2 regions of the Georgenia sp. AZ-5 genome follow, and region 2 is predicted to be linked to the other one. Evidence: riboswitches for the same ligand, from Rfam matches in the RefSeq annotation. Region 2 holds a riboswitch; the other holds the start of a gene.
The links. Region 2 has a riboswitch for thiamine pyrophosphate ahead of ACF0H8_RS01255 (YkoF family thiamine/hydroxymethylpyrimidine-binding protein). Riboswitches for the same ligand answer to the same signal wherever they lie in the genome.

Region 1: it holds a riboswitch for thiamine pyrophosphate, as region 2 does, so the genes downstream of both, thiM (hydroxyethylthiazole kinase) here and ACF0H8_RS01255 (YkoF family thiamine/hydroxymethylpyrimidine-binding protein) in region 2, are expected to answer to the same signal.

What each region holds. Positions count from the first base shown of each region.
Region 1 covers NZ_JBINOU010000001.1:3,956,182-3,971,693, forward strand. The annotation lists gene ACF0H8_RS18350 (IS1380 family transposase) at 1-83, opposite strand, end outside; gene ACF0H8_RS18355 (DUF4242 domain-containing protein) at 444-686, opposite strand; gene ACF0H8_RS18360 (thiamine phosphate synthase) at 883-1,542, opposite strand; gene thiM (hydroxyethylthiazole kinase) at 1,559-2,386, opposite strand; TPP riboswitch at 2,378-2,475, opposite strand; TPP riboswitch at 2,567-2,680, shown strand; gene ACF0H8_RS18370 (ECF transporter S component) at 2,730-3,335, shown strand; gene ACF0H8_RS18375 (ABC transporter ATP-binding protein) at 3,337-4,914, shown strand; partial or broken gene ACF0H8_RS18380 (energy-coupling factor transporter transmembrane component T family protein) at 4,911-5,743, shown strand; gene ACF0H8_RS18385 (IS1380 family transposase) at 6,151-7,533, opposite strand; gene ACF0H8_RS18390 (zinc-binding dehydrogenase) at 7,892-8,455, opposite strand; gene ACF0H8_RS18395 (beta-glucosidase) at 8,574-10,739, opposite strand; gene ACF0H8_RS18400 (glycoside-pentoside-hexuronide (GPH):cation symporter) at 10,920-12,419, opposite strand; gene ACF0H8_RS18405 (sugar phosphate isomerase/epimerase family protein) at 12,862-13,749, shown strand; gene uidA (beta-glucuronidase) at 13,792-15,512, shown strand, end outside.
Region 2 covers NZ_JBINOU010000001.1:246,495-262,006, forward strand. The annotation lists gene ACF0H8_RS01195 (response regulator) at 1-594, shown strand, start outside; gene ACF0H8_RS01200 (DNA polymerase IV) at 946-2,028, opposite strand; gene ACF0H8_RS01205 (DUF4386 domain-containing protein) at 2,189-2,908, opposite strand; gene ACF0H8_RS01210 (NAD(P)-dependent alcohol dehydrogenase) at 2,992-4,020, opposite strand; gene ACF0H8_RS01215 (TetR/AcrR family transcriptional regulator) at 4,118-4,819, shown strand; gene ACF0H8_RS01220 (glycoside hydrolase family 16 protein) at 4,930-5,733, shown strand; gene ACF0H8_RS01225 (alpha/beta fold hydrolase) at 5,940-7,298, shown strand; gene ACF0H8_RS01230 (hypothetical protein) at 7,314-7,502, opposite strand; gene ACF0H8_RS01235 (NtaA/DmoA family FMN-dependent monooxygenase) at 7,573-8,907, opposite strand; gene ACF0H8_RS01240 (energy-coupling factor transporter transmembrane component T family protein) at 8,891-9,727, opposite strand; gene ACF0H8_RS01245 (ABC transporter ATP-binding protein) at 9,724-11,547, opposite strand; gene ACF0H8_RS01250 (ECF transporter S component) at 11,598-12,206, opposite strand; gene ACF0H8_RS01255 (YkoF family thiamine/hydroxymethylpyrimidine-binding protein) at 12,221-12,883, opposite strand; TPP riboswitch at 12,938-13,045, opposite strand; gene ACF0H8_RS01260 (hypothetical protein) at 13,276-13,569, shown strand; gene ACF0H8_RS01265 (SDR family oxidoreductase) at 13,569-13,796, shown strand; gene rlmC (23S rRNA (uracil(747)-C(5))-methyltransferase RlmC) at 13,754-14,932, opposite strand; gene ACF0H8_RS01275 (ABC transporter ATP-binding protein) at 15,057-15,512, opposite strand, start outside.

The DNA of each region.
Region 1 (15,512 bases), 3.7 Mb from region 2:
AGCATCCCCACCCCGGCGTGGGACACGACGCCCTCGCCGTCCGCGCTGACCTTCAACCGTCGCAGCGACCCGTTACGCTTCACCCGGAAAGTGCCTCTCTGGAGCGACTACCTGGACTCTCGACAAGCCCAAGTTTTCCGCACCAGACGGGCACTTTCCGCTATCCCGGCACCGTGTCATCAGCGACCGGCGTGAAAGGCCGAGGCTAGGTGCGCGGTGCGCGGCCGTATGCACAGCCGCCCCACGGCAGGGGCCCGCCGGACGGCACAGCAAACGCCACTTCGAACTGCGCCGGCTGCTCGACGGCGTTACCACCACGGCCGTCGGCCCCTCGACCCAGCCGCTCCCGTCCCGAGGGGCCGCAAACCAATGGCCCCCGCCGTGGATCCGCCTTCCTGCGACGTGCTCATTGCCAAGCCTTCGACCCCTCGGCGGGGGCGGTCTCAGCTGCGCTCCTCGACCACGTAGATCTCATTCGGTCCAGCGCCCGTGGTCTCGACGTGCACACGAGCCGCCGACTCGGCGTCCGGCGCGTCGACGAGGCACTGGACAACCTTGGCATCCCGGCTCACCCAGTACCTGAGGAACCTCACCCCGTGCTGGTCCTGCGCGGCGAGGTCCGCCTGGTGCGCCTCGGCGATCTGCTGGTCGCTCGGCATCTCGCCTTCGAACTTGTGCGTATCCATGAGGAGCGGCATCGAGTCGCCCCCTTCCGTGGTCGATCGACGCTACGCCTGTCGCCCACGCAGCGCCACGGTCACGGTTGACGCCGCGGCCGCGGGCGCCCGCCCACGACGGCTGACAGGCGTCTCGCATCCTTGGCAATGAGACGGCCCGGCGGTGAGACGCCTTCAATGGCCTTCATAGCTCAATAGCGGTTGTTTACTCGCGCTGACTGGCGACAGACGGGCGCCAGATCGACCACGACTGCGGGGATGGTTCAGCTATCCCCGGGCGTCGTGGAGCTCGAGACGCGGAGGAGCCCTGCCGGGGGAACCGGGGACGCCCGACCCCGCGGAGGTGCTGAGGTTCTTCACCCAGCCGCCGCAGTCCCTCAGACGGGCCACGCTTCTTGTCGGCCTGCGGCGTCCCAGAACATCCACTCGTACTGGGCGGCGCGGCGGAACGCCGCGTGCATGCGGCCGGCCGTCGCCTCCCCGGTGTCGGTGGGCGAGCCGGTCGACGATTCTCCGGGCGGTGCGGCTGGACTCGGTGCGCCTCGCGGACGTCCATGTCGCCCTGGCCGACATGGGCGCCGTCGGCCCCGATCGCCTCGACCAGGTCGGCCCGGTCGTTGATAAGCAGGGGCACGCCGGTCCCCGCGAGAGCCGCGCGCACCGCGCGGCCGAGCGCGACGAGCTCGGCGTCGGTGGCGGCGGGGTCGCGCAGCTGGACGGTGGTCACGCCGGCGGCGACGGCGGCCGCGACCGTGGCGGGCACGCCGGCCTCGCCGCACAGGGCGGTGTCGGTGACGAGGTAGAGGGACAGATCGAGCCGGGGGCGGCATGCGGGCGCACGCCGACCCGGCAGGGTGGTGGTCACGATGCTTGCTCCGGGGTCAGGAGAGGCGGGCGCGCTCGGTCAGTGCGGCGGGGGTGAGCAGGGCGAGCTCGTCGAGCAGGGCGACGGCGAAGCTGCCCGGCCCGCGGCTGCGCCCGGCGGCGGCCTCGGCGGCCACGGTGAGGGTGGCCGTGGCGGCCGTGGCCGCCAGCAGCGGGTCCTCCACCACGGGGCAGAAGGCGGCCATGAGGGCGCCGAGCGCGCAGCCCGCGCCGGTGACCTGGGTGAGCAGCTCTGTGCCGTTGCCGACTCGCACCACCCGCGCTCCGTCGGTGAGGTGGTCGACCGCGCCGCTGACGGCCACCACGGTGCCGTGCTCGCGGGCCAGCTCCGCGGCCGTGGGCAGCGCCGCCTCCGGGGTGTGCTCGCTGTCGGCGCCCTTGCCGCCCTGCCCGCCCGCCAGGCCGAGGATCTCCGAGGCGTTGCCGCGAATGACCGCAGGGGCCGAGCGGGACAGCAGGTCCAGCGCGACCCGGGTACGCCACGGCAGGCCGCCGGCACCGACGGGGTCGAGCACCCACGGTGTGCCCGCGCCGGCCGCGCCGGTGACCGCGTGCGCCATAGCGGCCACGGTCTCGTGCTGGGGTGTGCCGAGGTTGACGAGCACGCCGTGGGCGACGGCGGCGAAGGCGCCGGCCTCGTCGGGGTTGTCCACCATGGCGGGGCTGGTGCCGACGGCGAGCAGGACGTTGGCAGTCCACTGCGCGACGACGATGTTGGTCATGCACTGCACGAGCGGCGGGCGCTCGCGCAGCCGGGCCAGGGCGGCGCCCAGGTGCTCCGGCGCGATGTGGTGGTCGGACAGGGTGCTGGAAGGTGCGGACATCCGCGACGTTCCCTTCGCTAGTACGAACTAGATCAGGTTCAACGGGTGTGCTCTCAGCCGTGCGATGCACGGCACCCCGCGTCGGTAGTCACCCTACGCCCGCCCGGACGGCGGCCGAGATCGCCGGCGCGCGACGCCCGGACGGCCGCCCGGTGCCGCGGTGTAGCATCCGGCACGCAAGAGATGCGACAGGGGAGCGCCGCCGCGTGCGGTGGGCGCTGAGAGTGCGGCCAACCGCAGACCCTCGAACCTGATCCGGTTAGTACCGGCGAAGGGAGTCGAGTTCTCGGGGTGCCGGCGCGTGCCGGGACCTTCCCCTCCTGAGGAGCAGGAGGACCTTTCCGTGAGCGTTTCCACCTCGACCGCACGCGCCACCAGCTGGCGCGTGGTCGACATCGTCGTGGCCTCCGTGGTGGCGGTAGCCGTCGGGGTCGTCTTCTGGGGGTGGTCCGCCGGCTACGCCGGCGTCGCCGCCGCCACCGCGGCCTTCCCCCCGCTCGCCGGGCTCTACGGCGGCGGCTGGCTCATCGCCGGCGTGATCGGCGGCCTCATCGTCCGCAAGCCCGGCGCGGCCCTGTACTGCGAGCTGCTGGCCGCCGTGGTCGAGGGCTTCCTCGGCACGCACTTCGGCTGGACCGTCGTGATCTCCGGCCTCATCCAGGGCGCCGCCGCGGAGGTGGTGTTCGCGGCCTTCCGCTACCGGCGCTGGAACCTGCCCGTGGCGCTGCTGGCGGGCGCCGTCGCCGGCATCGCGATGGGGACGAGCGAGAACGTCCTGTACAACGTCGCCTGGGCATCGCAGTGGAAGGTCGTCTACGTGATCCTCGCGGCCGTCTCCGGGACGGTCCTCGCCGGCCTGCTGTCCTGGCTGGCCGTCCGCGCGCTGGCCCGCACCGGCGTGCTCACCGGTCTCGCGTCGCGCGACGCTGCGGCCGAGCGGGCGCTCTAGAGTGCCGCGCGCCGCGGCGGCCGGCGTCCGGCCGGCCGCGATCAGCGCCGCCGGGTGGGGGTGGCAACACGCCGGCCGGTCCCGCCCGGCGCTGCGGAACCTCGACCTCGAGATCCGGCCCGGGGAACGGGTCCTCCTCCTCGGCGCCTCCGGGGCCGGCAAGTCGACCCTGCTGCACGCCATGGCGGGGGTCCTCGGGGAGGACGATGGGCACGCCCAGTCGGGCCGGCTGCTCCTCGACGGCCGGCCCGCGGCGGACCAGCGCGGGCGGGCGGGCCTGGTGCAGCAGGACCCGGAGACCCAGGTGGTCCTCTCCCGCGTCGGCGACGACGTTGCGTTCGGGGCCGAGAACTTGGCCGTGCCGCGCGAGGAGATCTGGGACCGCGTGGCCGAGAGCCTGGCAGCGGTCGGCCTCCACCTGCCGCTGGACCACCCCACCGCCGCCCTGTCCGGCGGCCAGAAGCAGCGCCTCGCCCTGGCCGGGGTCCTCGCCATGCGCCCCGGCGCCCTGCTGCTGGACGAGCCGACCGCGAACCTCGACCCGGCCGGGGTGCTGCAGGTGCGCGACGCGGTCACCCGTGCGCTCGAGCGCACCGGCGCGACCCTGGTGGTCGTCGAGCACCGCGTCGCCGTGTGGGCAGACGTCGTCGACCGGGTCGTCGTGCTCACCCCCGACGGGGTGCTCGTCGACGGCGCCCCGCGGCAGGTGCTGACCCGTGCCCGGGCGCAGCTCGTCGGGGCCGGGATCTGGGTGCCCGGCCATGTCCCGGCGGTGCGGCCGCGCGCCGTCACCGCGGAGGGCTCTCCGGTGCTGCTCTCGGCCCATGACCTGGCGGTCTCCCGGGAGCCGGTCCGCCGTCGGCACCCGGCCGCGCCGGTGGCCGCGGGCATCGAGGCGCAGGTGCGTCAGGGCTGCGCGCTGAGCGTGACGGGCCCCAACGGCGTAGGAAAGTCCACCCTGGCCCTCACCCTGGCCGGCCTGCTGCCCGCCCGCGGCGGCTCGCTGGTCGCCGGGCCGCTGCTGCGCGAGCACGGCCCCGTCGGCGGCCAGGTCGCCGGGCCCACGCCGTCCGCCTGGAGCTCGGCCGAGCTGATCACTCGCATCGGCACCGTCTTCCAGAACCCGGAGCACCAGTTCGTCACCGGCCGCGTGCACGACGAGCTGGCCTTCGGCCCCCGGCAGCTCGCCCGGACCACGTCCCGGTGGCACCGGCGGGACGTCCCGCGCGACGGCGCCGCCCTCGGGGGCAGGGTCGACGAGCTGATGGAGCGACTGAGGTTGACACACCTCAGCGAGGCGAACCCCTTCACCCTGTCCGTCGGGGAGAAACGCCGGCTGTCCGTGGCCACGGTCCTCGCCGCACGGCCGGCCGTCCTGGTGCTGGACGAACCGACCTTCGGCCAGGACGCCACCACCTGGCGCGAGCTCGCGTCCCTGCTCACCGAGCTGCTGGACGCGGGCACCGCGGCCGTGTGCGTCACGCACGACGCCGAGTTCACCGCGGCGCTCGGCGGGGACCGCCTGCACCTCGCGCCCCGGGACGCGGCGGACCCGGCGCCGGTGCCGGAGGCGGCATGAGCGCCATTACCGAATCCTCGCCCTCCGCCCCCCGGGCGGCCGACCCGCCGAGTCGTGGCGCGGTGCCCCTGCTGTCCCGGGCCAATCCGCTGTCCAAGCTCGGCGCCGCGCTCGCCCTCACCGCCGCCATGGTGCTCACCGTGGACTGGGTCTCGGCCACGACCGCCCTCGTCCTCCAGCTCGCCGCGCTGCCCCTGACGGGCCTGACCTACCCCGCGCTGGCCCGGCGGGGCTGGCCCATCCTCGCCGCCGCCGTCATGGGCGGCTGGAGCACGGCGCTGCTGGCCGAGCACTCCGGCCCGACCGTGCTGGACCTCGGCATCGTTCGCCTCAGCGAGGGATCGCTCGCCGCCGGCACGGCGATCCTGCTGCGCGGGCTGGCCATCGCCCTCCCGGGAGTGCTGGTGCTCGCCTGCACCGACCCCACGGACCTGGCCGACGGACTCGCCCAGCGGCTCCGCGTGCCGCACCGCTTCGTCCTCGGGGCGCTGGCCGCCATGCGCCTGGTCGGCCTACTCATGGCCGAGTGGCACACCCTCGGCATGGCCCGGCGGGCGCGGGGCGTCGGCACGCACGCCGGGCCGTGGGGGCGGGGGGTCGCCCAGCTGGGGCAGGGGCTGGCCTTGCTCGTGCAGGCCATCCGCCAGGCCACGCGAATGGCCGTCACCATGGAGGCGCGCGGGTTCGGCGCCACACAGCGCACATGGGCGCGCCCCAGCACCTTCTCCCGCCTCGACCTGTGGGTCTGCGCCGCCGGCCTCGCCATCTCCGCCGCCGCGCGGTCGGGACCGCCGTGGTCGCGGGAACCTGGAACCCGATCTGGACCTGACGCGACCGCCAGACTGCCTCCCTCATCCCCGGAACGGTGCGGGCATCGGCCAGCGGTTGCGCGGCGCTCAGATCAGGTGGGAATGGGCAGCCCAGTGCTAACCGTCCCCGCCCACGCGCGCCACCGCACTGGTCCAATCCGAGTCCGCGACTGTCTCGCTTCCTTGGTTTTGATACGCGCGACTTATGCGACGGCAGCAGGGCGGCGAGAAGCCACTTTGGCGCGCATGGTGAGTTCGACAGCATCACTAACCTCGGTGTTTCATGCAGCCGGCGGGCGTGGTCCGGTGTGCCGGGTTTGACCGGTTCTGGCCTCGTGGTGGAGGCCGTGGCATTGGAAGGGCCCGGCTGTCGCGCCGGGTGGGCGGGGTTCCGAGGTCCTTTAGGTCGGAGGGGCAGGGTCGGCGGTCAGCCGAAGGCGGTGCGTATCCGGCTCCAGCCGGTGGCGATCGCGGTGGCCCAGCGCCAGGTGGCGTCGATGCGCAGCCGTGTCTGCCGGGCGGCTTTGGTGATGCGGGCGGCGACGTGCAGGACGCGGTAGCGGAAGGCGGCGATCTCGCACCTGGCCAGCGCGGGGTCGCCTGGGAAGGCGATGAGCTTGGTCCAGGCGATCAGGTCGGTGGCCATCAGGACGACCTCGAGCCAGGCGTTGTTCTCGTTCCAGGCCCGGCACGGCAGGTTCCGGAGCCCGGTGGCCTTGGCCTGGCGGATGCGGTCCTCGACGCGGGCGTGCTGACGGTGCCGTAGTTCGAGGCCGGCGATCTGCCCGGGGACGACGCCGGGTGGGGTGTCGGTGAGGAACGCGGTGATCCGCATGCCGTCGACGTCGGTGAAGGTCAGCTGCGCCCCGGGATGGGGCCGTTCCTTGCGCAGGATCAACCGGGAGCCCTCGGGCCAGGCCGTCAGGTCGACGGTGTCGGTGACTTCGGCGACCCAGGCGCCCTCGCGCAGCCCGTCGGTCTCGATGGCCCGGTGCCAGCACCGCTCGGGGATGGCGTCGACGATGTCCTTGATCCGGAAGTCCACGGGGAACCCGAAGGAGAACCCCACCCCCTTCTCGCGGCACGCGGCGGCGAACGTGTGGGTGGCGCCGGCGGAGTCCGACCGGGCCAGCACCCGCGGACCGTCCGCCTCGCCGGGGCGGGGCCGGGCATGCTCGGGCAGCGCGGCCAGCGCCATCTGGAGCACGGCGACGTGGTCGGCGGCAGTGTTCGACCCGGCGTTGCCCTTGCGCAGCAGCCCAGCGAGTGCCTCCCCGCCAGCGATCTCCGGGCGGTCGAGGAAGGCCAGCAGCGGGTGGAATCCGAAGGTGCGCTTCCAGGTCGCGGCGGCGTTCTCCTTCTCCGAGTGCGCGATGGTGATCGTGGCGTCGAAGTCGATCCGCAACTCCTCGGAAAGGTCCGGGCCCGCCCCGGCGGCCCACGCCCGCTCCCGGGCCGCCGCCCGGGCCGCGCGCACCGCGGGCAGGTGGTCGGCGTCGACCCGGTCCAACACCCGCCACACCGTCGGCATCGAGGCCACCGGCCCGAAGACGTCCTGCCGGTCCCCGAGGACGGCGATCCCGCTGATCGCGTCCGCGCCGTCGGCGACCGCGACCGCCAGATCGGTCAGCACCCGCCCCGGCGCGTGGATCGGCACCCCCCGGTAGGTGTCCAGCAGCGCGCCGTCCACCGCCTGGACCAGGCCGGTGTACCCGGCCAGCTCCCGCAGCATCCCCACCCCGGCGTGGGACACGACGCCCTCGCCGTCCGCGCTGACCTTCAACCGTCGCAGCGACCCGTTACGCTTCACCCGGAAAGTGCCTCTCTGGAGCGACTACCTGGACTCTCGACAAGCCCAAGTTTTCCGCACCAGACGGGCACTTTCCGCTATCCCGGCACCGTGTCATCAGCGACCGGCGTGAAAGGCCGAGGCTAACGACGCCATTTAACCCGCCCAGTCATCGGCTAGCGCTGATCAACCCCCACTGAACAGCCGGCGTCGACGGGGCGTGGCGCGGTGTCGAAGCTGTACGCACGTCCGCCAACGCCGTCGCGCCCGTCGTGCACCACCACCGCTCTTACCTGCAGGGCTCAAGGCATCGCGGCGACAAGCCCCGAAGGCGCTTTGGCACCGACGACGATGGCATCACAGCGCGGAACGTCCTCGCTCAGCCATTCGGGGTCGTGTCGAGGACGATGCGGAAGCGCGGTGCGCCCGCACTGATGCGGTCGAGAGCTTCGTTAGCCTGCTCGAGCGGCATGCGCTCGAGCATGGGCCGAACGCCGTTGCCGATGGCGAAACGCATCGCCTCTTCCGTGTCGAGCGCGCTTCCTGCCAGTTGACCGGTCACGATCTGTCCGTTCATGACGAAGCTGAGGAGGTCAACGGATCCACCGTCGACACCAATCAGTGTGAGACGTCCGTGGACCCGGAGTCCCTTGATGAGCTTGGCAACCGGAGCGGTGGTGGGAACTGTGCTGATGATCAGGTCCGCCCCGCCCATCTTGTGCAGTGCCGCGCCCGGGTCGCTGGCGGAAGTGTCGATGTAACCGTGTGCTCCCAGCTCGCGTGCGACACTCTCCCGTTCCCGGCCGCGGGCGATGGCCACAACCTCGTAATTCATCTTCGAAGCGAACTGCACGGCAAGGTGCCCGAGTCCGCCAAGACCGAACGCTGCTACACGGCCACCAGCCGACACGTGTGCATGTCGGACGGCATTGAACGTGGTCACACCGGCACCCCCATCGGCGCAGCATCAAACGGGGGTGAACCGGCTGACCACCGCCGGCCCGGCCGAGCCGGGCGCGGCGGCAACCGCCGGGTCCGGCCCACCGCGCCAGCGGGCGCGGTCAGGCGACGGTCATGGTCGCCGTCAGCGGTGTGTCCTCGCTCGACGTCCCGACGTGGACCACGTACTCCCCCGGCAGCACGACGAAGTCGTGCGCGCCGTCGTCCCACACCGACAGCGGGTGGTTGGTCGCGCGCGGGTCGATGACCACGCTGACGCGCTCGGACGCGCCCGGCTCGAGCCAGACCTTGCGGAAACCCACGAAGCGCTTGGGCGGCTCGTGCGCGGCCGCCGGAAGCGAGAGGTAGACCTGGGCCACCTCGGCGCCGGCCACGTCGCCGGTGTTGGTCACGGTGAACTCCAGGCTCAGCGGGGTGGTGCCGTCCGTCTCGGTGGCGTCAACCGTGAGGTGGGAGACCTCGAAGGTCGTGTACGACAGCCCGTGGCCGAACGGGAACAGCGGCTCGATGCCCTGGGCCTGGTACCAGCGGTACCCCATCTGCAGGCCTTCGCTGTAGCGGATCACCGGGTAGCCGGCGCCCTCGTCGGTGCCGGGGTAGCGCTCCGGGTGCCCCGCCACCGGGGTGTCCTCCCATGCCTTGGGGTAGGTGGTCGGCAACTTTCCGGACGGGTTGACGACACCGAAGAGCAGATCGGCAACGACGTGGCCGTCCTCGCTGCCCTGGTTCCACACCTCGAGCACGGCCGGGACGGCGTCGATCCACGGCATGAGCACCGGGTTGCCGTCCTTGAGCACGACGACGGTCCGGTCGTTGACCGACCCGACCTCGGCGATCAGCCGGTTTTGGTCGTTGAGCATGTTGGCGTCGGGCTGGTCCGCCCCCTCCGTGGCCACCAGCCCGGCCATGATCACGACCACGTCGGCGGCCGCGGCGGCCGCCTTGGCCTCGTCAAGGTTGGACAGGTCGTCGGCGACGGTTACCTTCTCGAGCACGGCGCTCGAGCCGAGGCCGTCCAGGACGTCGCGCAGGCCGTCCATCGGCCGCACGGTGTAGAGCGGGTCCACCTTGGAGCTGCCGCCGCCGCCGAGGCAGGCCTCGTCCACGTAGGTGGCCTGGCCGATGACGGCGATGCGCCCCACGCCCGGGTCCAGCGGCAGCACCCTGTCGTCGTTCTTGAGCAGGACGGCGATCTGCTCACCGATCCGCCGCGAGATCGCGCCGTGGCCGGCCGCGTCGATCTGGCCGGGGGCGTACGGGCGCTCGAACTGCCCGAAGCGGAACATCTGCGTGTAGCGGCGCACCAGCGCGCGGTCGACCGTCTCGATCTCCAGGCTCGTGTCCGCCAGCGCCGCCTTGACGTTGGCCTCGTTGAGCCATTTCGCGTCGGGCATCTCGTGGTCGAGGCCGGCGTTGATCGACGGCGCTGCGGAGCGGCAGGACCAGAAGTCGGACTGCACGTATCCCTCGAAGCCCCACTCCTCCCGCAGGACCGTGTGGAGGAGGTAACGGTTCTCGGTGGCGTAGGTGCCGCGAACCCGGTTGTAGGCGCTCATCACCGCGGCGATCTCGGCGTCCTTGACGAGCATCTCGAACGGCAGCAGGTACAGCTCGCGCAGCGTGCGCTCGTCGACCTCGACGTTCGCGCGGAAGCGCTCGTACTCCTGGTCGTTGACCGCGAAGTGCTTGGCCATGGCGATGACGCCGTGCTCCTGGATCGCCCGGGCGACCTCGACGCCCATGACGCCGGAGAGGTAGGGGTCCTCGGAGAAGTACTCGAAGTTACGGCCGGCGGTGGGGATGCGGTGCAGGCAGACGCCCGGCCCCTCCAGGACATGCTGGCCGAGGGTAGCGGTCTCCGAGCCGATGACCGTGCCGTACTCGCGGGCGAGTTCGGGGTCGAAGCCGGCGGCGAGGCCGATCGTCATCGGCAGCGCCGTGGCCGGCGGGCTGGGGGTGCCGTCGCCCATGCCGACGCCCACCGGCCCGTTGGTGATGCGGAAGCGCGGGATGCCGAGCTCGTCGATGCCGGCGACGTGGCGCTCGACGCGGATCTGCGCGGCCAGCTGCTCCATGTCCTCGCCGGACTCGGCCGCCTGGGCGGCGAGCGCGTAGATGTCGATGGTCTCCATCGCGCCGTGCAGCTGGGCGATCTTCTGCTCCAGGGTCATGGCGGCGACCAGCTTCTGGGCCCGTTCCCGGGGCGGGAGCGAGGTGTCCGCCCACGGGCGGTCCGTGAGGGCTTGGGCGGTGGTGGCGTTGGCCATGACGATCTCCTTGCAGTTGGTGGGAGCGTGGGCGACGGCGAAGCGCTGCCGCGTCGCGTCCCCGATGGCGGGGGCTGGGAGGAGCCGCCCGTCGGGGGGCGTGGTTCCTCGGGCGTTCTGTTCGGTTGGGCGCCGCGAGCGGCCTGGCCCGTCCCGCCCGGGCGGGACGGCCCAGGAGGCTCAGCCCTCGGCGGCCAGCGCGGCGGCCTTGCGAGCCTCGGTCTCGGCGGTGATCTCCTTGAACCGCGCGTCGGTCAGCGGGTAGCGCGACATGACCAGCACGGCCAGCAGGGCCAGCGCCGCGGGAGCCAGGCCGGCGGCGATGCGGATGCCCTGGATCGCCTCGGCGCTCTGGACCGCCGCACCACCGACGTACCCGGTCAGCCCGATGATCCCGGCGGCGGCGAAGCCACCGAAGGCCTGCCCGAGCTTGCGGACGAAGGAGAAGACCGCGTACGTGGTGCCCTCGGTGCGCTTGCCGGTCTGCCACTCGCCGTACTCGACCGTGTCGGCCTCCATGGCCCACATCAAGATGTTGACGAGCCCCTGGCCGGCGCCGAGCAGGAAGTAGCCCACGTAGGCGAAGACGGGTGTCGAGGACGGGGCGAGCCAGAGGATGAGCGCGCCGGCGAAGAACACCAAGCCACCGAGGAGGTAACCGTTCTTCTTCCCGATCCTCGACACGAGCTTCCCGACGAAGGGGGCGACGACGAAGATGGCGCCGGTCATGAGCAGCGACAGGACGGGGTAGATGCTGGCGTTGCCGAGGACATCGCGGGCGTAGTAGATGCCCAGGGTGTTCAGCGCAAGGGTCGCGGTGAGCATGATGAGCGCGCTGATGCACAGCATGAGCAGCGGCTTGTTCCTCAGCACGGTCCTCATCGCGGCCCCGAATCTCACCGAGTCCTCGGCCGGGCGGGCGACCTGCTCCCGGGCGGTGAAGAAGGTGAAGAGGTACAGCCCCAACCCGACGACCACGAAGATGAGGGTGATCGTCGTCAGGGACGACTGGAGGCCGGCGGCGGCCTCGGCGGAGGCCGCGGCCTGGGCCGCGTCGAGCTCGGCCTGGCTGGCACCGGCGCCCAGCTCGGCGGACTTGGCCGCGAAGAGGTTCGCGGAGCTCCACCGCTGCACCTGGGGGGCGACGACGAGAGCCAGCAGCAGGCCCGTGGCGGCGGCGCCGACGTTGCGGAAGGTGGCGAGCTTTGCCCGCTCGGTCGGCACCTGGGTCATCGTCGCGGCGAGCGAGCCGTAGGGAATGTTGACGACCGAGTACAGCGTGGACAGCACGCCGTAGCTCACGTAGCCCCAGAAGAGCTTCATCGCGTCGGAGTCCGCGGTCGGCAGGGTGAAGGCCCAGACGCTCGCCAGCAGCAGCGGCAGGGAGCCTAACAAGATCCACGGCCGGAACTTGCCCCACCGGGAATGGGTCCGGTCCACGAGGCGGCCGATGACGACGTCGACGAACGCGTCATAGACGCGGACGACGAGGAAGATCGTGCCGGCGGCGGCGGCGGGGATGCCGACGACATCGGTGTAGTACAGGAGCAGGAACATCGAGGCCATGGAGAAGGCCAGGTTGTTCGCGGCGTCCCCGGCGGCGTAGCCGAGGTAGTTGCTCAGCCTCAGCTTCGCCGGGAGCTTGGCGACTGTCGTCGCGCGGGACACGCGTTCGGTCATTGGATTCTCCGTCTCGTTCACCAGCGCATCGGTGCGCCGATCCGGCACCTGCGTGCCGCCCACAGTGAGTGGCGGCACACAGAGCGCCCAAAACGTTGCCGAAAGTTGCCGTGGCAAGCACAGTTGCCAGACCGTCCGGCGGCCCCCTGAAGGGCGCGCGTGCGGCGGTAAATGCGCACGTCACGGCGAAGGCGCCCCGCAGCCGCCCGGTCGCCGGTCCGCACGGCAACAGACGGCAACGGATGGCCACCGGCGTCCACCGGCGGTCAGAGTGGGGTCACCCACGACGCCCCGCTCACCGAGGAGCCCCGCCCATGCGCCCGCCGCCCGGACCACCGGTCGAGATGACTGCCGACACCGGCCCCGGCACACCCCTCCGAACCCGCGGCACGACGGCTCGGTGCTGCGGTGGGGCGCGTCGCACGGTAGGGGCAGGGTCCGGGTGAGCCGCACCGTCCGGCGGCGGGCGGTGAGCCCCCTCGGCTACGCCGACGGCCGCATCGCGGGCACGCCGCTGGAGATGCTGGCGCAGGCCTTCGCCGACTTCCATGACATCGGCTTCACCGCCGTCCGGGTCGACGTGCCGCCGGACATGCACCTGGACGACTACGCGCACTGGATCGGCACCTACGAGCTCGCCCCCGTCCCCGGCGTGTTTGCCGCGACGTTCGACGGCGCTGAGGACCTCGCCCCGATGCTGGAGCGCGCCCGGCTGCTCGCGGCGCAGCACACGGCCCTCGGACTCGACCGGATCATGCTCATCGCCGCCCCCGTGCCGGACCGCCTGGCCCGGCCGGCCGTCGGCGCGAACTCCTCCCGCGCACGACTCGCCCGCGTGGTCGACGAGCTGGGTGCCGTCGCGGCGACGCTGGCGAGCGAGGGCGTGCGCCCGCTGCTCCACCCCCGGGTCGGCGGCCTCGTCGAGACGGAGGCGGAGGTGACGGCGGTGCTCGCGTCGTCCGACGTGCTCGGCTTCGGCCCGGACACCGGGCACCTGCGCTGGGCCGGCATGGACCCGGCCGCGCTGATACGGCGCTACGCCGACCGGGTCGGTGGGGTGCACCTGAGCGACGTCTTCGCCGACTTCACCCAGCCCGCCCGCCGGGGCCGCGGGAAGAGCTACGGCGAGCTCGTCGCCACGGGCCGGGTCTGGGCCGAGCCGGGGGCCGGCGTCGTCGACCTCGAGGCCGTCCTAGCCGCCCTGCCCGGGAGCTTCGACGGCGACGTCGTCGCCGAGATCGAACGGCCGAGCCACTTCTCGGTCTACGAGTCCCACCGTCTGGCGTACGAGTGGATGTCGGCCCACACCCTCGTCCCCGTCGCCTGCTGAAACGTACGACCCGACCGACGCCCACCTATCGAAAGGATCCCCATGCTGCGTCCCCAGGACACCGCCACCCGCGAGAAGAAGCGGCTCGACGGGTTGTGGAGCTTCGCCCTCGACCCGGACGGCGAGGGCCGCCGGGCCGGCTGGGAGCGCGGCGCGCTGCCCGGCGGCCGTCTCATGGCGGTGCCGGCCAGCTTCAACGACGTGGTGGCGGACCCGGCGGTGCGCGACTACTTCGGGGACATCTGGTATCAGACCGTGGTGCGCGTGCCCCGGGGCTGGGCCGGGGAGCGGATCGTGCTGAACCTCGAGTCCGCCACGCACCGCGCGACCGTGTGGGTGAACGGGCGCGAGGTCGTCCAGCACGAGGGCGGGTACACGCCCTTCGAGGCCGACGTCACCGACGTCGTCGCGCCCGGCGAGGAGGCGCGCATCACGGTCGTCGTGAACAACACGCTAACCTTCCAGACCATCCCCCCGGGCGTCATCGAGGAGACCTCCAGCGGAAAGAAGCAGCGGTACTGGCACGACTTCTTCAACTACGCCGGCCTGCACCGCTCGGTCTGGCTCTACAGCACCCCGCCGGCGTACGTCTCCGACATCACCGTCGTCACGGGGCTGGATGGCGCCACCGGCACGGTGCAGTACGCGGTGGAGACCGAGGGCGGGGCCGCGGACGTCGCCGTCGTGCTCCGCGACGCCGACGGCGCCGAGGTGGCGACCGGCTCGGGCGCCTCCGGCACGCTCACCGTGCCTGATGTGCACCGCTGGGCTCCCGGGGACGGCTACCTCTACGACCTGGAGGTCAAGCTCCTCGACGACGGCGCGACGGTGGACAGCTACTCCCTGAAGGTGGGCGTGCGGACCGTGGAGGTGCGCGGCACCGAGTTCCTCATCAACGGCGAGCCGTTCTACTTCAAGGGCTTCGGCATGCACGAGGACCACGCGGTGATCGGCAAGGCCCACAACGACGCCCACCTCGTCAACGACTTCGAGCTGCTGCGCTGGGTCGGGGCGAACTCCTTCCGCACCTCCCACTACCCCTACTCCGAGGATGTGCTGGAGCACGCGGACCGCCAGGGCATCGTCGTCATCGACGAGACCGCCGCCGTCGGGCTGAACATGGGCCTCGGCGGCGGCATCTTCGGCGGCCAGGGCTACACCACCTTCTCCCCCGAGACCGTCAACGACGCCACCCAGGAAATCCACGCGCAGGCGATCCGCGAGCTCATCGCGCGGGACAAGAACCACCCGAGCGTCGTGCTGTGGAGCATCGCCAACGAGCCGGAGTCCGAGACCGAGGCGGCCGAGAACTACTTCCGTCCCCTCTTCGACGTCGCCCGGCAGGCGGACCCGACACGGCCGGTGGGGTTCGTCAACGTCATGCTCGCCCCGCACGGCAAGTGCCGCGTCTCCCAGTTCGGGGACGTGCTCATGCTCAACCGGTACTACGGCTGGTACGTCGACACCGGCGACCTCGAGGCGGCCGCCAAGAACTTCAAGGCCGAGCTGGACGCGTGGGCGACAGAGGGCAAGCCGATCATCATCACCGAGTACGGCGCCGACACCTACCCCGGCCAGCACGACCTCGTCCCCCAGCCCTGGTCGGAGGAGTACCAGGTCGCCTACCTCGACACCAACCACGCCGTGTTCGACAGCGTGGAGGCGGTCGTGGGCGAGCACGTCTGGAACTTCGCCGACTTCGCCACCACCTCCGGCATCATGCGGGTGGGCGGCAACAAGAAGGGCGCCTTCACCCGCGACCG
Region 2 (15,512 bases):
TGCGCCGGGTTCGAGGTGGTCGGCGTCGTCCACGACCCTGCGGCCGCCGTCGCGGCCGCCGAGCGGCTGCAGCCGGACCTGGTGCTGCTCGACGTCTACCTCCCCGGCGCCACGGGCCTGGACATCCTCGGCCGGCTGCGCGAGGCGGCCCCCGACATGGACGTCATCGTCGTCACCGCGGCGCGCGAGGCGGAGACGGTGAAACGAGCTGTGCGCGGCGGGGCCGTGCAGTACCTCATGAAGCCCTTCGCCTTCGCCGACCTGCAGCAGCGCCTCCAGCACTACCGCGAGACCCACCGCGCGCTCAGCCCCGGTGCGGAGGCCGCACAGACCGACGTCGACCGGCTCTTCGCCACCCCCAAGGTCTCGGCACCGCTGCCGAAGGGCCTGAGCACGGAGACGCTGCAGCTCGTCGAGCAGGTGCTGACGGCCTCGGCGCGGGACCTCTCCGCGGCCGAGGCGGCCGAGCTCTCGGGGATCTCGCGCGTGAGTGCGCGGCGCTACCTCGAGCACCTGGCAGAGGCCGGCAAGGCCGAGGTTCGGTTGCGCTATGGCGAGGTAGGCCGACCTGAGCGTCGGTACGCCCGGCGCTGACACTCGGTCGACCGAATTCCTCGTGGGCTGCGCCGCCGTGCGCCGTCAGTCCCCTCCAAGGGCCGCGCGCGGCGACCCCTGCCGGTAGCGCAAGCCGTCGGCGGGCTCGGCCGGGACCGCGACGCCCAGCAGCGCTCGGTGGAAATTGGCGATCTGAGGGCGACCCGGTCCACGACCGCCGCCGATCAGCCCAGGCCGAGGACGTCCACGATCGCCTGGTCGACAGCAGCCAGTTCGCTGGCGCTCAGCCGCCCGGCGAGCTCGCAGAGCCTTCCGGGTCGACGGCCGTCATCTGCTCGGCCATCACCCGCGTGCGCACACCGGCGGTCCTCGGACATGCACTCGACGACCTCACAACCGCCCACGCACCGGCGTGCGCTCCGCCGGGTCGCCGTCGTCGGGCATCACCATCTCGGCGCGCACCCCGAGCAGCCGGATCTCCCGGCCGGGCTCGATCCGCTCCGCGAGCGCGGCCGCTGCCGCGACGACGTCGTCGCGCATGGTGGTCGGTGCCGGCAGCTTCCTGCCCATGACCTTGGTGACGAACGGGGCGTACCGGACCTTGAGGGTGACCCGGAAGACCGGCCGGCCCTCCCGGGCGGTGTCCTCGAAGACCTGCTCGGCCAGCTCGCGCACCGCGGCCTCCACCTGCTCGGCGGTGGTGAGGTTGTGCTGGTAGGTCGTCTCCCGGCTGTGGCCGCGGGCCACCCACGGGCTGTCGTCGACCACCGCCGGCCCGATGCCGCGGCCGAGCTCGGCGTACCAGAGCCCCATCCGCGGCCCGAACTCCGCGACAAGCTCCTCCCGCGAGGCGGCCGCGAGCTGGGCGACCGTCGCGATGCCGTGCGCGGCCAGCCGCTTGGACACCTTCGAGCCGACGCCCCACAGGTCCCGCGTCGGCCGCTCCCCCATCACCTCGAACCAGTTCTCCGCTGTCAGCCGGAAGATCCCGCCCGGCTTGCCGAAGCCGGTGGCGATCTTGGCCCGCACCTTGTTGTCCCCGATCCCGACCGAGCAGTGCAGCGCGGTGGAGGCGAGCACGGCCTCCTGCGCGCGGCGGGCGAGCGCCTCCGGGTCGTCGGTCACGGCACCGAGGAAGGCCTCGTCCCAGCCGAGCACCTCGACGACGACGCCGAGGTCCCGCAGCGTCGCCATCACCTGTTCCGACGCGGCCTCGTAGGCGGGCGCGTCCACGGGGAGGAACACGGCGTCCGGGATCATCCGGGCCGCCGTGCGCAGCGGCATCCCGGAGCCGACGCCGAACTTGCGTGCCTCATAGGAGGCGGTGGAGACGACCGCCCGCTCCGTCGGGTCGCCCCGCCCGCCGACGACGACGGGCAGCCCGGCGAGTTCCGGCCGCCGCAGCACCTCGACAGCGGCGATGAACTGGTCGAGGTCGACGTGCAGCACCCAGGGCCTGGCGCCGTCGCTCATGGCACGAGTCTCACCGCTGGACCCCGCCGTGTCACCAGGGTGCGGCCGCCAAGAGCCGCGGCCTCATCACGCGGCGAGGTGCCGCCCGTGGTGGACATTCGTCAGGAATATAGCCTGACGAAGTTTCGCCGCTCGAAGCACGGACGCCTCGACGCCTCGCTCAGCCGGGCCGACGAACTGACCACGCGGGCACGGAAGTCGCGCCGGCCGTCGACACGGCCGCGCCGCCCACCGTCAGGCGCGGCCCCTTGATGAGCAGCCACAGCATGAGCGCCACCTCGCCCACGAACGTGACGGCCGAGACGGTGACCGAGTAGCCGGGCACGAGCACCGCGCCGAAGGTGTCGGCCAGATAGCCGAGCCCGGCGACCGCGACCAGGACGCCCACGATCCTGGACATGAACCCCGATCGGTACGCCAGGTATCCGGTCAGCACCAGGTGGATGCCGAAGAAGACGTAGCTGGCGCCCCACATGTTCTGGAACGCCTCGATCTGCGCGAGGGTCCGCTCGGCGTCGCCCGAGAGGGGGAGGACGGCGGCCAGGTGGCTGATCGCGACCACGAAGACCACGGCGTAGGCCACCCGGAAGCCGGCCGCGAGGGTCGAGATCGCCGGGCTCGCGGCCGCGAACACCACCCGCAGCGCCACTGCCACGACGACGTCGAGCACGGCGACCAGGTACAGGCTGGCGACCCCCCAGCGGAACAGCCGCTCGGAGCTCGCGATGGCGTCGGCCGTCGCGGTGGCGTCGCCGGGCGTGACGAGGCCGCCGAGGACGCCGAAGTTGGCAAAGACCGCCAGGGCGGCCAGGACCAGCAGTGCGGTCCCGGCAACGAGACTGGCCGAGCGGAGGGACCGGTCGGGATGGGTGGCGTTCATAAGATTCCCCTTCGGGGTGGCAGGTGTCGCTCAGGCAAAGCCGGCATGAGAGCCAGGCCGAGGCCGGCGGATCGAGCGAGAGATCAGAGCGTGATGGCGACCTTGCCCCGGACCTGGCCGGCCTCGAGGGCGCGGAGCGCCTCGGGCACCTGGTCGAGCGGGTACGTGGTGTCGAGGCTGGGCGTCACCTTGCCGGCCTCGATGAGCTCGGTGAGCCGCTCGAGCCGGTCGGCGCGGGCGAGCCCAAGGAAGAAGGTGAACCGCTGGCGGACGAACATCGACAGGACCACGGCCGCCAGCTGCCGGCCCATGCCGCCCGTGAGCCTGTCGCCGTCCTCCCCGCCGGTGAGCACGACCGTCCCGGCGGGCGTCAGCGCGCGCCGGAGCTTGGAGATCGGCCGGTTCCCGGCGATGTCGAGGATCAGGTCCCAGTGGCGGCTGCCGTCGGTGAAGTCCTCGCGGGTGTAGTCGATCGCCTCGGCGCCGAGGGACCGCACCAGCTCGAGCTTTCCGGTGCTGGCCACGCCGGTGACCGCGGCCCCGAGTGCCTTGGCGAGCTGGACGGCGTAGCTTCCGACGCCGCCGCCGGCGCCGACGACCAGCACCGTCTGGCCCGGCCGGACCCGTCCGGCGTCGGTCAGAGCCTGCAGGGCGGTGGACCCCGAGACGGGGACGGCGGCCGCCTGCGTGAAGCTGAGGTTCGCCGGCTTGCGGGCCAGCTGCTTCTCCCGGGCGACGGCGTACTCGGCGAAGCTTCCCTTGCCGGCGCCGTACACCTCGTCCCCGACGCCGAACCGGGTCACCCTCGGTCCCACGGCGACGACGGTGCCGGCGAGGTCCATGCCGAGCACCGGGTTCTTCGGCCGGGGGACCCCGAAGGCGAGGCGGCCCAGGTAGGGCAGCCCGGTCATCATGTGCAGCACGCCCCGGTCCAGGCCCGCCGCGTGGACGTGGACGAGCACCTCGTCGTCGCGCGGCTCGGGGCGCGCGACCCGGGCGAGGCGCACGACGTCCGCCGAGCCGTACTCCTCCCGCACGGCCGCTCGCATCGTGCCTGCCGCCGCCGCCCTGCCGTCCGGGGTGCCGGTTGTTGCTGACTTCTCGGGTGCCATGACGAGCCCCTCGTCGGGACGGCGGAGCCCGGTGCCCTGCCGTACTTAGTAAGGGAGCGTAGCCTTACAAAGTACGGATCGTCTAGAGGGGGCTGAGATGGCTGACGGAGCGATCGCGAGCGGGCCGAGCGGGGGTGCGGGGCGCGCGCCGCTGACGCGCGAGCGGGTGCTGGGCCGCGCCGTCGCCATCGCCGACGAGAAGGGTCTCGGCGCGCTCACGATGCGCTCGCTCGCCCAGGAGCTCGGCGTCAAGCCGATGTCGCTCTACCACTACGTGGCGAACAAGGACGCGATCCTCGACGGGATCGTCGACATGGTCTTCGCCGAGATGGAGCTCCCCTCGGCCGGCGGCGACTGGCGGGCGGAGCTCGCTCGCCGCGCGGCGTCGGCACGGACGGTGCTGCGGCGGCACCCGTGGGCGATCGCCCTGATGGAGTCGCGGTCCACCCCGGGGCCCGCGACGCTGCGGCACCACGACGCCGTGCTCGGCACCCTGCGGGGCGCGGGCTTCTCGCTGCCGATGACCGCGCACGCCTACGCCCTGCTCGACGCCTACGTCTACGGCTTCGCGCTGCAGGAGGCGGCCCTGCCGTTCGACAGGGACACCGCCCCCGAGGTGACGGAGGCGATCGCGGCGCAGTTCTCCCCCGAGGAGTACCCCCATCTGGTCGAGCTCACGGTCGGGCATGCCCTGCAGCCCGGCTACGACTTCGGCGACGAGTTCGAGTTCGGTCTGGGCGTGATCCTCGACGCTCTCGCCGCGGCGCTTCCCCAGGGCATGGGCCGCCCGGGACACTAACCTCGGGCATCGCCCTGCGCCCGCAGGTCCGACGCGACGTTCCCCCGCCGGCGCGCGCCCGCCCGACGGGGCAGCCTCACCTCTTGGCACGAGCGGAACCGAGGAGAGCCATGTCCGGCACCGGAACCACCTCGTCACGACCTCTGTTCGAGCCGGACTTCGCGGATGATTTCAGCGCTCCCACTCTGGACCCGGGTCGGTGGGTGGCCCACTACCTGCCGCACTGGACCACGCCGGAGCGCTCTGCCGCCCGGTTCGACCTCGACGCCCACGGGCTCCGGCTGCGCATCGACGCCGACCAGCCGGCGTGGCGGCCCGAGAACGGGCCGATGCGGGTGTCGAACATCCAGACCGGAACCTGGTCGGGGCCGGTCGGCAGCGGCGCGGGCCAGCACCGCCAGCAGCCGGGTCTGCGTGTTCGGACGGCTCAGCCCACCCGGCACCTGTGGACGCCATCGCACGGACGGGTCGAGGTCACGGCACGGGCGAGCCCGGACCCGGCCTGCATGCTGGGGATCTGGCTCGTCGGCTTCGAGGAGGCCTCGCCGGAGCAGGCGGGCGAGATCTGTCTCGCGGAGCTCTTCGGGAACGCGATCGGTCCCGCGGGGTCAACGGTCCGCCTCGGCATCAAGGCGCACCATGACCCCCGGCTGACTACCGACATGGCCGACCTGACCCTTCCCATCGACGCGACCGGGGAGCACACTTACGCCGCCGAGTGGGACGACGGCGGGGTGCGCATCTTCGTCGACGGCGACCCGGTGGGGTCCTTCGCCCAACGGCTCGACTATCCGTTGCAGCTGATGATCGACCTCTTCGAGTTCCCGTCGTCCGGCGAGCGGAACCCGGCGGACTACCCGAAGACCGCGGTGATCCGTTCCGTCCGCGGCTTCCGGGTCGCACCGGGTCGCTGAGCGTGCGACGAGCCGTTCACCACCTCGATCACCAGGTGTGGTGATGACCCGTCATCACGCGCCTCCCTACCTTCAGGTCATCCCGCGACACCGGCCCGGGACGACACCGACCACTGAGGAACGGCCATGACGACTTCTACCCCCGCCCGGGCGGCCGGCGCGTGCCGGCACCTCGGGGCGTCCCGGCGCGTGCCAGGAGGGCAGGCATGAGCGCCACCGACTCCGTTCGGGGACTGTCGACGGCGGCCGCCACCGGCCGCGCGCACCCCTCCCGCCGTCTCCGCCGCATCGTCGTCGGATCGCTGCTGACCGGCCTGATAGCCGCGGGCGTGCTCACCCTGGGCGTCTTCGGCGGAGCGCCCGAGCATGCCATCACCGGGTCGGCGCTGCTGGGGTTCGCCCTCGGCTGGGCCATGCTGGCGGTGCTGTCCATCCGGATGACCGACCAGCCCCAGCGCTGGGCCCTGGTCCCGGCTGCCGCCATGGCCGTGACCGGGGCGGGGCTGCTGGTCGTCGCGCCGGGGGACAGCGGCCTGACCGCCGCCGGGTGGGTGTGGCCGCCGCTCCTGCTGGCGCTCGCCGTCTGGATGGGCCTGCAGGTTCGCCGGTCACTGCCGGCCCGGAGCGGGCGGTGGGCGCTCTACCCGGTCGTGACCGTCATGGTTGCCGCGGCCCTCGGCGGCATGGTCGAGACCGTTGCCGTGGCCGCCGACTCGCGCACCGACGCCATGCCCGGGCAGTCCTACGACGTCGGCGGCTACCGGCTCCACCTCGACTGCACCGGCTCCGGGAGCCCGACGGTCGTGCTCCAGAGCGGGCAGGGCGAGGCGTCCCCGCACTGGAGCCGCATCGCGCAGGCCGTCAGCGGCACGACCCGCGTGTGCGCCTACGACCGCGCGGGGCAGGGCTGGAGCGACGCGCCGCAGGCCCAGGACGGGCTGCGGGCCGCCGCCGATCTGCACACGTTGCTCTCCCGTGCCGGCGAGCAGGGCCCGTACGTGCTCGTCGGGCACTCGATCGGCGGCGCGCACGCGATGACCTACGCCTCCGCGTACCCCGAGGAGGTCGCCGGGATGGTCCTGCTGGACAGCACCGACCCCTACGGGGCCCCGCCCGTCGACCGCTCGGGCGAGGCGGGCGCCTCCGCCTCATTTGCCGCGCTGCCCGTCCTGGCCCGGCTGGGCCTCGGGTGGGTCGCGTCGTCGCTGGCTCCCTCCGCGCTCCCCGAGCCGGCGGCCGGACAGGTCGACGCGCTCGCCGCCACCCCGCGCCACTGGCGGAACTACGGCGACGACTTCGCCACGATGCCCGCGCTGCTGGGCCAGGCTCAGGCGCTCACCACCCTCGGCAGCGTGCCGCTGGTGGTGCTCACCGCCGACGCGTCGCTGGACCGGCCCGCCGCGCACGACCGGATGGCCGAGATGTCCAGCAACAGCAGCCACCGCTTCACGGACGAGACGCACGCCGGCGTGCTGGAGGAGCCGCGCGGCGCCGACGTGTCGGTGCGCGCCATCGAGGACGTCGTCCGGTCCGCGCGCAGCGGTTCGCCACTTCCTCAGCGGTGACGCCGGCGGCGTCCGTCAGTCGCCTTCGGCGGCGCCCGGCGCGGCCGGGCTCTCGCCGCGGCCGCGCGACTCCAGCGCCTGGGCCATCCGCTCGCCCTTGCGCACGGAGACCACCAGCAGCGTGAACACCACCCCGGCGATGCCGGCGAGGATCGCGTAGGTGACCCGGGCGCCCAGCCGGGCGTTTCTGTGCAGGCTCGTCATGAGGGCCACGCCGTCGGTGGACAGCAGGAACCGATCGCCAGGACGCCGACGAGCGGGGTGCGGGGCGCCGTCACGCCAGGCCCAGCCGCCCGCGAAGGGTGCGCTGCTCGTACTCCTTCCGGAACCGCCCGCGCCGCTGGAGCTCGGGGACCACGCCGGCGACAAAGTCCTCCAGCGACACCGGGTACAGCGCGGACATGACGACGAAGCCGTCCGCGGCGCCGGCGTCGACCAGCTCGCACAGGTAGTCGGCGATCGTCGAGGGCGAGCCGACCGGCTGAGGCTTGAGCTGACTCATGGCTTGCCGGGCGGCGAGGTCCCGCACGGTGAGGCCCTCGGCCTGGCAGGCACGCAGCAGCATGTCCTCGAACCCGTCGCTGCCGGTGGCCCCGCGGTGGGCCAGCACCAACGCGGCGCCATCTCCATCGGGGTCGAGCTCGTCGGGGCGCGCGTGCAGGAGGCGGCCGAGGATCCTGAGGATCTCCCCCTCGTCGAGCATCGCCTTGAGCTCGGCGAGCCGCTGCCGGGCGGCGGCGTCGGTGGGACCCACCACCGGCTGCACGGCGGGCAGGACGAGGAGGTCGTCCGGGTCTCGCCCGACCGCGGCGGCCCGCCCGCGCAGCTCCGTGCGCAGCGCCCGCATGCCGTCCGCGTCGTCGGCGACGGCGAAGACCACCTCGGCCCAGCGCGCGGCGAATCTCTTGCCCCGCTCGGAGGCGCCGGCCTGCATGAGCACCGGCCGGCCCTGGGGGCTGCCCGGCAGGGTGAGCGGGCCACGGCTCAGCGGCGGCCCGTCCGGGCGCCGGGGGATGCGGTGGATCCGCGCCGGGTCGGCGAAGGTCCGGGCGCCGTCGTCGAGCCTGAGGGCGCCGGGCTCCCACGTGTCCCAGAGGTCCAGCACGGTGCGGACGACGCGGTCGGCGTGGTCGTACCGCTGGCCCTTGGGCGGGATGGCCCGCATGCCGAGGTTGCGGGCCTCGGCGTCCGTGGTGGAGGTGACGACGTTCCAGGCCGTCCGGCCGCCGGAGAGGTGGTCGAGGCTGAGCATCGTCCGCGCGATGACGTACGGCGGGAGGAACGTCGTCGACATGGTCGCGCCGAGGCCCAGGTGGGTGGTGACGGCCGCGACGACCGACGCGACGACCACCGGGTCGACGTAGATGGTGCCCTTGCCGCCGGTTCGGACAGTGGTGGCGTAGCTCCCTGCGTGGTCCTCGGGCACCGCCAGCGCGTCGGGCAGGAACATCATGTCGAACCGGCCGCGCTCGAGGGTGCGGGCGAGGTCGGCATAGAACCCCGCGTCCAGCCAGTCGGTGCGGGACAGCGGGTGGCGCCAGTTCTCCGCGTACTGGCTCGTCGGCGGGTTGACCATCGCGACGAGGTGCATGTCAGCCCGCGAGCGCACCGGGACCCTCCAGGTAGCCGAGGGCCCGGCTGGCCAGAAGGACGCCAGTCACGACGGTGACCACGCCGGCCACCAGCGCCCAGTCGGCGGCGGTGACGCGGACGGGCCGCCACGTGGTCCGGGGCTCCAGCCCGAGCCCGCGCGACTCCAGCGCCTGGGCCATCCGCTCGCCCTTGCGCACGGAGACCACCAGCAGCGTGAACACCACCCCGGCGAGGTGGCGCGGCCCCCGCGGGGGCCGGGCGCCGGCGTTCATGCCGGCCCCCGACGTCCGCGCGGCGTCGGGCAGCTCGGCCCGTACCGCATGGGCGTGCCGGATGGTGCTCCACTCCCGCGGCATCTCCTGGAGCATCCGGTAGCCGGCGAGGATCGCGTAGGTTACCCGGGCGCCCAGGCGGGCGTTCTGGTGCAGGCTCGTCATGAGGGCCACGCCGTCGGTGGAGAGCAGGAACCCGATCGCCAGCACGCCGACGAGCAGGGTGCGGGCGGCCAGCGCCGCGCCCACGGCGAGCCCCTCCTCGGTCACCCGCAGCAGCCCGGCCTGCCACAGCACCACGCCCGGCCGGGCGAGGGCGTTGACCACCAGGACCCCGAGCGCGAACGCGACGAACGGCACGTGCGCCGCCGCCAGGGTGCGCAGTGGCACCCGCAGCGACGCCGTCACGGCGGCAAGCGCCAGCAGGTAGAGCACCGCGGGCGTGAGCGGGTCGAGGAGGAAGACGGCGACGAGGGAGACGAGGGTCAGCAGCGCCAGCTTCACGGTGGGGTTGCGCCGGGCCAAGGGCGAGTCCACGACCGGCGCGGCCGTCAGGGCGCTCACCGGGCCACCGCCCGGGAGTGCGACGCCGTCGCCGCCGGATCCGCCGGCGAACCCGGCGCCGGAACCTCCACCGCGGATGGCGCCGCCGCCCGTGCGCCGCGAGGCCGTGCCGCCGGGACCGCATCGTCGAGCCGCCGCAGCACGTGCCCGACGGCGGGGCCGGGGAGGTGCTCGAGCAGCCACGCCACGAGCGGCGGCAGCGTGAGCCCGGCCCGGGCGAGCACCTCGCCGTCGCGCAGCACCTCCGCGGTCGGCCCGTCGGCGAGCACGCCGCCCTCCCCGAGGACGACGACGCGGTCGGCGAGCCCGGCGACGGTGCGCAGGTCGTGGCTGGAGAGCACGACGGCGCCGCCGCCGGTCGCCACCTCCCGCAGCGTCGCCGCGGTGGCGATGGTGTCCCGCCGGTCCAGGCCGAGGGTGGGCTCGTCGGCCAGCAGCACCGGGCGCTCGTGCGCGATCATCGCGGCCAGGCTGAGCCGGCGCTTCTCCCCGCCCGAGAGCCGGAAGGGGTTCTGCCCGGCCAGGTGCTCGAGCCGGTGGCGGCGCAGCTGACGCGCCACCACGTCCCCGGCGACGGCGGCCGGGAGCCCGTGGGCGATCTCGTCCCGCACGGTGCTGGCGAGGAACTGGTGCTCGGCGTTCTGGAACACCAGCCCCGGACGCGCGCCCTCGACCCGCCCGCCGAGCGGCGCCAGCAGGCCGGCCAGCGTGAGCAGCAGGGTGGACTTCCCGACGCCGTTGGCGCCGAGCAGGGCGACCGCCTCGCCCGGTCGAACGGCCAGCTCGATGCCGGACAGCAGCGCCGGCGCGGGCGGGGCCGCCTGCCGGCGCCGGCGGGTGCGCCGCGCCGCCGGCTCCGCCCGGCCCACCGCGAGCCCGCGGGCGGCGAGCAGCGGGGCTCCGCCGTCGTGCGCGGGCCCGCCGGCGCCGGATACCCCCTGGGCACCGGGCACGCCCGGCGCCCCGGGCGGCTGGGCCGCCTCCGCCGCGAGCGCACGCAGCAGCTCGGTGTTCGCCGGCGCCGCCAGCCCGCCCTCGGCGCCGGTGAGGGCGAGCAGCTCGGCGTCCAGGGGCAGCCAGCACCCGGCGGCGTGGAGCTCGTCGGCGTGCTCGCGCAGCACGACGGCGGTCGGACCGTCGGCGAGCACCTCCCCGGCCTCTCCCAGGGCGAGCGCCCGGGCGGGCAGCCCGGCGATCCCGGCCGGGCCGGCCCACTCGTCGAGGCGGTGCTCGACCAGCACCACCGCCGGGCCGTACCGCCGGACCGCCCGGTCGAGGGCGCCGCGGACGGCGGTGACGCCCGCCGGGTCCAGCATCGACGTCGGCTCGTCCAGCAGCAGCACCTCCGGCTCGGTCACCAGGGCGGCGGCCAGGGCGACCCGCTGGGACTCCCCGCCGGAGAGCGTGGCGGTGACCCGGCCCCGCAGGGCGCCGGCGCCCACGGCGTCGAGCGCGGCGCCGATGCGCGGGCCGATGGTCGCGGGGTCGGCGGCGTGGTTCTCCAGCGGCAGGGCCAGCTCCTGCTCCACCCCGGGCAGGCACACAGCGGCCGCGGGGTCCTGCGCGAGGACGCCCAGGTGCCGGGACCGCTCGACGACGGGCGTGGCCGCCGTCGTCGGACCCACGGTGACCGTGCCGGTGACGGTGGCGCTCACGGTGTGCGGCACCACCCCGGTGATGGCGTGCAGCACGGTGGACTTGCCCGAGCCGGAGGCGCCGAGCACGACCACCTGCTCCCCGGGCGCCAGGGCCAGGGACACCCCGCGCAGCACCGGCTCCGCGCGGCGGGGGAAGGTCACCGAGACGTCGCGGAGCTCCACGACCGGCCCGGTGCCCGCCCCCGCCGCTCGCGGGGCCGCCTGGGCCCGGCTCACGACCGGCCCGGGGCCCGGCCGATGGCGAAGTTGTCGACGACGCCGGTGCGTGCCAGGGCGTCGACGATCACCTTGGCCAGCAGGCCGCCGAGGACGATGCCGGAGAGGCACTGCAGCACCAGGCGCAGGGCGAAGATGTCCTGGCCGTACCAGCCGGCGCGGAACGCGGAGTAGAAGAACACCAGGCCGGCGCCGAGCAGGCCGGAGACGGCGTAGACGCCCCAGCCGAACCGGCGGTAGCGGGTGAGCGCGAAGGGCAGCTCGCTGCCCGCGCCCTGGATGGCGGCGGCGACGAGCAGCAGCGGCCCGACCGGGGAGCCGAGGAAGACCACCTCGACGACCGAGGCGATGACCTCGGCGATCACCCCCGCGAGGGGGCGGCGGATGATGGCGACGGCGATGGGTGCCACCAGCAGCCAGCCGCCGAGCAGCAGGTGCTGGGAGAGGTCCCCGGCGGGGCCCATGAGGATGCTCAGCCCGTTCCAGGCCTGCACGAGGGCCCAGTAGGCGAAGCCGAAGACGACGCCGAGGACGACCATGAGGACGAGGTCCTTCATGGCCCAGCGCGGGCGGGCGGGGGCGACGGCGGCGGTGGTGTCGTTCATGGCGCGCTCCTCCCTCACGCCTCGACCGGGCTCGGGGAGCCCACGGAGACGGTCAGGTGCGTGACCACGTGCGGCACGTGGGCGCCGACCTGCGCCCAGGCGTCGACGGCGGTCGCCAGGACGTCGGCGACGTCACCGGTGAGCTTAGTGGCGTAGTGCGCCGGGCTCGTCGTGGTGCCGCGCCGGCGGGCCGAGGCGATCGCGGCCTCGATGTGGGCCATGTGGTCACCGGCGTCGGAGCCGCCGTCGAGCAGCGGGTAGAGCGACCACTGGGCGGCGGCGCGGATGCCGGTGCGCTCGAGCTGCACGGGTGCCGGGTCGGGCAGCCCGGTGACCGCGAGGTCGCAGGACACCTCGCCCGGGCAGCCACGGGAGAGCAGCACGTGGGCGACGACGTGCCCGCCGCCCGAGCGGCGCGAGGCCGCGGCGACGACGGCGGTGAGGTAGGCGGCGAGGCGCTGCTCGGCCGGAGCGGTGCGGGCGCCGACGTAGGTGCTCACCTCGTCGGTGTCGATCACCAGGCCCTCGGTGAGGCCGGCGGCCTCGGCGTCGGCGAGGGCGCCGAGGATGACCTCGACGAAGTCGTCGCAGTGGGGGTGGATGCTCAGCCGCATCCCGATGCCGAGCTGATCCGGCGTGGCGCCGGTGTCGGTCAGTTCTTCGAGCTTGGTGCTCATCACGGTCCCTTCTCGGGCCCGCGGGTACCTCGAGACCCGCCGACGACGCACGTGCGTCGGGCGGATGCCCTGCTCCCTACGCCGGTACGAACCGGATCAGGTATACGGGTCTGCGGACTGTCCGCACTCTCAGCGCTCCTCAGCGCTCCCCGGGGGTGCGGCCGAAGTTACTCCTGACCGCCCACGGGTCAATGGCCGGTTCGCCAGGTGAGACCGCGCCGGGTCCGCGTCCTCCGATGGCGTGAGGCCGGCGACGAATGCAGCGCAGTTCACGCCCGCAGGTTCTGGCCGGGGTCCGGGCACGAGCGCGACCATAGGGACGGAAGGAGTCGCGAGTTCCGCTCCTGAGTGAGGTCACCGGCGCCCTCGGTTCTTCGTCACCGGTGGGAGGCATGGTGTTCAAGGCCTTGTTCCAGTCAGCGCTGTCCGACTGGACCGCGTGGGTGCGTGACCGGCTGGACCACGGCGCGGCGTCCGACACGTCCGCCCCGTACGTCGTGCAGCACATGCACCAGGTGCTCCGCGCCTACTCGCGGGCCGAAGCTGCCGCCGCCCGGGAGCTGGACCCCGACGAGCGGTTTGAGCTGATCGCCGAGTGGGCCGCGTCCGGGGGCCTCACCTGGACCGAGGCCGAGTCCTTGCTGGAGCTGGAGGAGGCCACTGCCTGGCGACTGCCGGCGCGGTGATGCTCGCCGCGGACGGCATCCGGGTCAACGCGGTCGCACCGGGGACGGTGCGCACGGACATCCACGCCGCGGCGGGCGATCCCCGCCGCGCGACGCGCGTCGCCTCACGCATCCCGTTCGGCCGGCCCGGCGAGCCGGAGGAGATCAGCCCCGCCATCGGCTGGCTGCTGAGCGCGGAGGCCGCCTACGTCAGCGGCGCCGTCGTACGTGTCGCCGGCGGCCTCTGACCCGCCCCGCCGGGCGCCCGCTCGAGCAGCACCAGCGCCTCGTAGTGCGCGGTCTGCGGGAACATGTCGAGCACCCGTGCGCGCCGCGGCCTCAGCGACGGCATGGCGGCGAGGTCGCGCGCCAGCGACACCGCGTTGCAGCTGGAGTAGATCACCGACCGGACCGAGGACGACTCCAGCCAGCCCGCCAGGTCGGGGCCGATGCCCCGCCGCGGCGGGTTGACGATGACCAGCTCCGGCGCCTGCTCTGCGGCGAGCGCGAACGCCGTCGCGTCCCCGGCCTCGAAGCGCACCCGACCGAGGCCGGCCTGCGCCCGGGTCAGCTCGGCGGAGGCGATGGCCTCCCGGCTCACCTCGATGCCGGTGACGTTGCGGTCGCCGTCGGCGCAGTGCAGCGCGAAGCCGCCGACGCCGCAGTAGAGGTCCCACAGCGAGGCGGGCGCGAGCTCGTCCACCCAGGCCCGCGCCTGGCGGTACAGGGCCGCGGCGACGTCGGTGTTGGTCTGGAAGAAGCTCTGCGGGCGCAGGTGCAGGTCGACGCCGTCGACGCCCATCCGCAGGGTCTGCTGGTCGGTCAGCACGATCTCGCGCTCGCCCTCCAGGACCGCCTTGTGCTCGGGGAGGATGTTGGCCGAGGCGACCGCCAGCTTCGGCAGCGCCTGGCGCAGCCACGGCAGGTGCTTGCGGATCCGCACGACCGACTCGTCCGTGCGCAGCACGAAGCGGACCATGAGCTCGCCGTCGGGCGACTCGGTGACGAGCAGGTTCTTCAGCTGGCCGCGCCGGCGCGGCACGTCGTAGGGCGTGAGCCTGGCCCGCCCGACGAACTCGGCGAGCACGGGGAACGTGGCGTGCAGGCTCGCCGGGTACAGCCCGCACTCGCGCAGGTCCACGCCGCGGCCGCCGCCGTCGAGGATGCCCAGCTGCGGGTCCTCGGCCGTGCCGGCCACGGCCATCTTGGCCTTGTTGCGGAAGCCCGACTCCCGGCTCGCCACCGGCGGCAGCCACTCCAGGGCGGGGAAGTCGGCCAGCAGGGTGCGGCAGTGCTCCTCCTTGCCGGCCAGCTGGTCGGCGTAGCTGCGCCCCAGCAGGGTGCACGAGCGGCACCGGTCGGCGTCGAAGTAGGAGCATTGCATCAGCCAGCAAGCGTATTTCCGCGCCCGGTCGGCGAGAAGAAATACCGGACGAGGCCTCGGTCACGAAAAATGAGGCTCTCCTCGCGATCATCCGACGGGATGGACGCGGAAGCGCGAAAGATGGCTACTGCAGCATCGTCCGGTCGTCGAGCCCTGCGCCCTTGATCTTCTCGAACTCGTGCAGCAGGTCCGGCACGGTGGTGCGGGCCTTGGTGGCGGCGTCGAGGTCGAGGATGATCCGGCCCTCGTGCATCATCACCAGCCGGGTGCCCAGCTCGAGGGCCTGGGCCATGTTGTGGGTGACCATGAGCGTGGTGAGGTGGTGGCGCTCCACGGCCTCCGCCGTCAGCCGGGCCACGAGCGCCGCGCGCTGGGGGTCCAGGGCGGCGGTGTGCTCGTCCAGCAGCAGGATCTTGGGCTCGCTGAAGGTGGCCATGAGCAGCGACAGGGCCTGGCGCTGACCGCCGGAGAGCATGCCGACCTTCGCCTTCAGGCGCGACTCCAGGCCGAGCTCGAGGGTGGCCAGCTCGCGGGCGAAGAGCTGCCGCTTGGCGGCCGTGACGCCCCGGCGCAGGCCCCG